Linked DNA regions of Leptothrix cholodnii SP-6. The protein of the gene in region 2 binds, or shares a complex with, the protein of the main gene of each other region. Links are inferred from orthologs where the notes say so. Each region holds a gene or a part of one and is shown on either strand. Other genes may lie near its edges. The genes, in order: LCHO_RS07970 and cheY.

Region 1 (3,283 bases), 630 kb from region 2 along the record:
CCTCCACGATCTGCTGGATCTCGGCCACGTTCTTGACCACGCCGACCATCAGCACCTTGGACCGCTCGAGCACCCGGTCGACCGCCTTGGCACTGTCGTAGACACCCGCCTGGGCGTTGCTGACCGCCTTGCCGGTGGTGGCGAGGTATTCGTCGAGCCGGGCGATCGCGTCGCGCGCGACCAGGTTGTCGGCGTCTTCCTCGCCGTCCATCATGGCGGCAAGCGCTGCGCGCAGCCCCTTGGCAGCGGTGTCCCAGGCAGCGCGGTGGGCCGTCATCAGCTCGGCGTTCTCGTAGTCGATCACCATGCTCTTCTCGGCCACCTGCACCTCGCCGAGCAGGCTGCGGATCTGCGTCACATGGCCCTGCTCGACCATCGAGTGCTCGATGAAATGGCGGTTCTGCTGCTGCAGGTTCATGCCGATGCCCAGCGCAAGCGCGGCAAACAGCGCAAACAGCGCCAGCACCATGATCACCGCTCCGGCCATGCGCAGGCGGATCGAGAACTGCCGCATCACGGTCTGCAGGCTTTCAAACATCATGTCTCCTTGTCGCCCTGGGGCTCGGCAGTTGCGCGGGGATCAATGGCGCGAACGACGCACCAGCGAACCGGTATCGAGAATCAGCGCGACGCGGCCATCGCCCATGATGGTGGCCCCCGACACGTCGGGCACCCGGCGGTAGTTGGACTCGAGGTTCTTGACCACCACCTGCTGCTGGCCGAGCAGTTCGTCGACCAGCAGGGCGACCCGCCCGCCTTCGGCCTCGACCACCACCATGATGGCGGCGACGCGCTCGAAGTCGAAGCGTGGCACCTCGAACACCTTCTCCAGCTCGATCACCGGCATGTACTCGTCGCGCACCTGCACGATGCGGCCGGTGCCGCCGATGGTCTTGATGGTCTTGTCGGTGACCTGGAAGCTCTCCACCACCGAGGCCAGCGGCAGGATGTAGACCTCGTCGGCCACGCCCACGCTCATGCCGTCCATGATGGCCAGCGTCAGCGGCAGGCGCACCTTGACGCTCATGCCGTAGCCCTCGGCCGAATCGATCTCGACCGTGCCGCCCAGGCTGGTGATGTTCTTCTTGACCACGTCCATGCCGACACCCCGGCCCGACACGTCGGTGACGACGTCGGCGGTCGAGAAGCCGGGCGCGAAGATCAGGCCCCAGACGTCCTGGTCGCTCATGCTGTCGGGCGCGTCGATGCCACGTTCGCGGGCCTTGCGCAGCAGCTTGTCGCGCGACAGGCCGCGGCCGTCGTCGCGCACCTCGATGACGATCGAGCCGCCCTGGTGCGAGGCGCTCAGCGTGATGATGCCGGTCTCGGGCTTGCCACGGGCGATGCGGTCGGCCGGCATCTCGCAGCCGTGGTCGCAGCTGTTGCGCACCAGGTGGGTGAGAGGATCGGTGATCTTCTCGATCAGGCCCTTGTCGAGTTCGGTGGCCTCGCCCTGCGTGACCAGCTCGACCTTCTTGCCCAGCTTGGCCGCCAGGTCGCGCAGCATGCGCGGGAAGCGGCTGAAGACGGTCGACATCGGGATCATGCGGATCGACATCACCGATTCCTGCATGTCGCGGGTGTTGCGGTCGAGGTCGTTCAGGCCGGCGATCAGCTGCTGGTAGAGCACCGGATCGAGGTCGCGGCTGTTCTGCGCCAGCATCGCCTGCGTGATGACGAGTTCGCCCACCAGGTTGATGAGCTGGTCGACCTTCTCGACCGAGACCCGGATGGTGCTGGAATCGAGCCCGCCCGAGGCCGGCTTGTCGGCGCGCGCGGCCGGCCTGGCCGGCACCACCGGCGCGGCCTTGGCTTCGGCGACCGGCACGACCACCGGCGTCGCGGGCGCGGCGGCGGCCCGTGCACCCGGTGCGCCTGGCGCACCGTCGAAGAAGCCGTAGCCCGGATCGTGCGGGGCCGCTTCGGCGGCCGGCTCGATGTCGAGCGGCGTTGCACCTTCGGGCACGCCCGGGTTGCCGGCATGGAAGCCGTAGCCGGGGCCGAAGGGTTGCAGCTGCACCTGCTCACGCGCCACATGGAAGGTGAACAGATCGAGCAGCTCGGCGTCGGTGCTGCTGGTCACGACCTTGTAGCGGCGCATGCCGTCGGCCGCCTGGCCGATGTCGATCGGCTCGATGGTGCCGAGGTCGGTGATCTCCTTGAACAGGTCGAGCAGGTTGTCGGCCTGTTTCGGGTCGTCGAGCGGGCCGACCCGCAGGTCGAGCTCGCGCAGGCCGGCGTGCACGGGCTCCGGCTGGGCCGTGACGGCCACCGATGCGACGGCGGCGACCGAGGCGGCAGCGGCAGGCTGCGCCGGCGGCACCTCGCCCGACGACATCGCCTTGATGGCCAGCAGCAGCTCGGTGGTGTCGACCGGGTCGGCACCGCTGCCCTGGTGGCGGCCGAGCTGCTCGCGCAGCGCGTCGCCGGCGGCCAGCAGCACGTCGACCATGCGGGCATGCGGCGCCAGCTCGTGGCGGCGCAGCTTGTCGAGCAGCGTCTCCATCTCGTGCGTCAGCTCGGCCACGTCGCTGAACCCGAAGGTGGCGGCGCCGCCCTTGATCGAGTGGGCGCAGCGGAAGATCGCGTTCATCGCCTCGTCGTCGGCGGCGCTGAGGTCGAGTTCGAGCAGCTGCTGTTCCATGCGCTGCAGGTTCTCGCCGGCTTCTTCAAAGAAGACCTGATAGAACTGGCTGAGGTCGATGCCCGCGCTTGCGCTGGCTCCCTCGGAGGAGGTCATTTCGGCCATGGTGTATCCCTGTGGTCCCGGACAGATCGATCGATGGGGGGGTGCGCTCAGCGCACCACTTTCTTGATCACCTCGATCAGCTTGGTCGGGTCGAACGGCTTGACCAGCCAACCGGTGGCACCGGCGCTGCGGCCCGCCTGCTTCATCTGGTCGCTCGACTCGGTGGTCAGGATCAGGATCGGCGTGTTCTTGAACTGGGAGGTCTCGCGCAGCTTCCTCGTCAGGCCGATGCCGTCCAGGCGAGGCATGTTCTGGTCGGTCAGCACCAGGTCGAAGCTGCGGCTACCCGCTTTCTCCCAGGCGTCCTGGCCGTCGACCGCCTCGACCACGTTGTAGCCGGCGCTCTTGAGCGTGAAGGAAACCATCTGGCGCATCGAGGCCGAGTCGTCTACTGCGAGGATTGAATGCATTGCGCGCTCCGAGAAGATTCTGTTTTGACCGGGGGTATGGGTTTCGGCTGGGGCTGGCGGGTTCGGCGGTTCGCTAGAACAGTTCGACCGAACCGGCGTCCATCTCGTCCTGGGTGACCGGGTT
Region 2 (3,073 bases):
GCTCGCGCTTGATCAGGTCCTGGTAGGCCAGTTCGGCCACCTCGCGGCAGCCGTGCACCAGGATCACCTTCTCGAAGCGCTCGTAGGTGTCGGGGTCGCGGATGATGCTCAGGAACGGCGCCAGGCCGGTGCCGGTGCCGAACAGGTAGAGGTTCTTGCCGGGGTTGAGGTAGTCGATCAGCAGCGTGCCGGTGGGCTTGCGACCCACGATCACCTTGTCGCCCACCTTCAGGTGCTGCAGCCGCGAGGTCAGCGGGCCGTCGGGCACCTTGATGCTGAAGAACTCGAGCTCTTCTTCGTAGTTGGCGCTGGCCACGCTGTAGGCACGCAGCAGCGGCTTGCCGTTGACCGGCAGGCCGATCATCACGAAATGGCCGTTCGAGAACCGGAACGCCGGATCGCGGGTGGTCTTGAAGCTGAACAACCGGTCGGTCCAGTGGTGGACGGACGTGACGGTTTCTTCGTTGAATGGTTTCATCGCAGCGGGCGGTGACAGGGACGGGCGGGGCGCTGGCGGATTCGACGGGGCCCTGGAACCATCGCAGCCGCAGCCGGCTGAGCAGGACGGGCCTGCCTGACCGGTCGAGGGTCATCGATGCAACGGGCCGCCATGAAGATTCATGGCAGGGCCGACGATTGCACAACCCTAGAGGATACCCGCAGTCACGATCGCCGCTCAGAAACCCAGGCTGGCGAGCAGGTCGTCGACCTCGCTCTGGTCGCTGACCACGTCGGTGCGGCCTTCGGGGTTGACGACCGGGCCGTTGAGCACCGAGCTGTCGACCTTGTCGCGCTGGTCGGGCGGCACCACCTGCACCAGCAGCTTGACGAGGCTGTCTTCCAGGTCGATCGCCAGTGCGACCACCTTGGCGACCACCTGACCGGTGAGGTCATGGAAATCCTGCGCCAGCATGATGTCGGTCAGGTGCTGGTCGATGCGTGCGGTCGAGGCCTCGACGTCGTGCGCGAAGTTCAGCACCGCACCGCTGGCCACCGCCTTGACCGGGTCGGCCACCAGCGCGGCGGCCAGCGCCCGCGTGTCGGCCGAGATGCGCAGGTGCTCGCTCTTGGCGTGGTCGACCGAGTTCAGCACCTTGTTGGCGGCGTCGGAGGTCTTGTTGGCGATGTAGTTCAGGCGGCTGCGGGCGTCGGGCAGGCCCTCGGCGGCGGTCTGCAGCTTGGGCATCACGCCCAGCTGCTGCAGCGTGTCGTGCAGCAGGCGGGTGATCTCGCCGATCTGCTGGAACACCTCCGGCGACGTGACGACGCCTTCGGGGGGTGCAAACGCGGCAAAGTCTTCGATCTTCATGTTCGCTCTCCCTGAGGGTTCAGGCCGTCGCAGCCAGCTTCTGCATGATCTTGGTGACTTTTTCTTCCAGCGTGGCCTTGGTGAAGGGCTTGACGATGTAGCCGGCCGCGCCGCTCTGGGCGGCCAGCACGATGTCTTCCTTGCGCGCCTCGGCGGTCACCATCAGCACCGGCAGGTGCTTGAGGGTCTCGTCGGCCTTGACCGCCTTGAGCAGCTCGAAGCCGTTCATGACCGGCATGTTGATGTCGCTGACGACGAAGTCGAAGCGGCTGTTCTTGAGCATGTTGAGCGCGACGTGGCCGTCCTCGGCCTCCTCGACGTTGTTGCAGCCCATTTCCTTGAGCAGCCCGCGCACGATGCGGCGCATGGTCGAAAAATCGTCGACAACCAGAAATTTGAGGTCTGATGAAGTGGTCATGGTCGGTCCTTGGCGTAGCGGGTGAGGACGGTGTGAATGGCGGGGAGGCTGGGTGCAACAGCGCGATCGATGCCTGTTTATCGGTTCGCGTGCGGGGCACTTGAATGCGCGGCGGCGTCAGACCCGGTCGTTTCGCCGGTGGGCGCGGGGGCCTCCGGCTCGACGGGCGGGGCATCGCCCGACTGGAAGAACCGGTCCTGCGCCTCGCGTGTCATCACGATGATGCTGATTCGCCGGTTGATCGGGTTGAGCGGGTCCTGCTGGTCGAACGGCACGCTGGCCGCCAGGCCCTGCACGCGCAGCACCCGCGCGTCGTCGAGTCCGCCGGCGAGCAGTTCGCGGCGCGAGGCATTGGCGCGGTCGCTCGAGAGCTCCCAGTTGCTGTAGCCCGCGCCGCTGCCCATCGGCTTGGCGTCGGTGTGGCCCTCGAGCGTGAGCCGGTTCGGCACCTCGGTCAGCACCGAGCCGATGGCGCGCAGGATCTCGCGCATGTACGGTTTGACCTCGGAAGCGCCGCTGTCGAACATCGGCCGGTTCTGCTCGTCGACGATCTGGATGCGCAGGCCGTCGCGGGTCATGTCCAGGCGGATCTGGTTCTTGAACTCGGCCAGCTTGGGCGAGTTGGCCATCACGTCCTGCACCCGCTGGCGCAGGGTTTCGAGGCGCTCCTGCTCGGCCTTGCGCTGCGAGGTCTTGATGGCTTCGGCGTTGTAGGTCTTCTTGCTCGGCACTTCGCCGCGCTTGACCTGGCCGGAGGTCTGCGAGAGGTCGGTGCCGCCGCCCTTGATCACCGAGGTGGCGTCACCGGCGCCGGCGCCACCCGACATCGCCACCTTGAGCGGGCTCTGGAAGAAGTCCTGGATGCCCTTCTTGTCGCCCTCGGTGGTCGAGCCCAGCAGCCACATCAGCAGGAAGAACGCCATCATGGCCGTGACGAAGTCGGCGTAGGCGATCTTCCAGGCGCCACCGTGTGCCGAGTGGCCGCCCTTCTTGACCCGCTTGATGATGATGGGCTGGAGCTTTTTCGCGTCGCCGGCCATGGTGTGCGCCTCCTTATTTCTTCTTCACGTGCGCTTCGAGCTCGGCAAAGCTCGGGCGCTCGGTCGAATAGAGCACCTTGCGGCCGAACTCGATCGCGATCTGCGGCGCGTAGCCCTGCATGCTGGCCAGCAGCGTGGCCTTGATGCACTGCAGTTCCTTGCCGTCCTCGTCGATCTTCTGTTCGAGCAGGCCGGCCAGCGGCTCGGCAAAGCCGTAGGCCAGCAAGATGCCCAGGAAGGTCCCCACCAGCGCCGAGCCGATCATGCCGCCCAGCACCGCCGGCGGCTGGCCGACCGAGCCCATGG

What was found.
Region 1: the proteins of cheY (region 2) and LCHO_RS07970 are in contact, whole or in part, in a solved structure (PDB 1A0O), measured with the Escherichia coli proteins. The link is inferred for Leptothrix cholodnii SP-6 from one-to-one orthologs.

Annotation. Positions count from the first base shown.
Region 1 is NC_010524.1:1,694,639-1,697,921, reverse strand. Bases 166-3,130 are described here. They hold LCHO_RS07970 (chemotaxis protein CheW), read right to left. Parts: upstream 2,750-3,130; coding sequence 581-2,749; downstream 166-580. Other genes in these bases: LCHO_RS07965 (response regulator), read right to left, coding at 2,797-3,130; LCHO_RS07975 (methyl-accepting chemotaxis protein), read right to left, coding at 166-538. In the rest of the region: more of LCHO_RS07975, read right to left, coding at 1-165; more of LCHO_RS07965, read right to left, coding at 3,131-3,159; LCHO_RS07960 (hypothetical protein), read right to left, coding at 3,233-3,283. UniProt on the Escherichia coli protein: Involved in the transmission of sensory signals from the chemoreceptors to the flagellar motors. CheA is autophosphorylated; it can transfer its phosphate group to either CheB or CheY.
Region 2 is NC_010524.1:1,066,400-1,069,472, forward strand. What follows is about bases 29-2,783. They hold cheY (chemotaxis response regulator CheY), read right to left. Parts: upstream 1,728-2,783; coding sequence 1,329-1,727; downstream 29-1,328. Other genes in these bases: LCHO_RS04970 (ferredoxin--NADP reductase), read right to left, coding at 29-478; LCHO_RS04975 (protein phosphatase CheZ), read right to left, coding at 677-1,309; motB (flagellar motor protein MotB), read right to left, coding at 1,805-2,767; motA (flagellar motor stator protein MotA), read right to left, coding at 2,781-2,783. In the rest of the region: more of LCHO_RS04970, read right to left, coding at 1-28; more of motA, read right to left, coding at 2,784-3,073. UniProt on the Escherichia coli protein: Involved in the transmission of sensory signals from the chemoreceptors to the flagellar motors.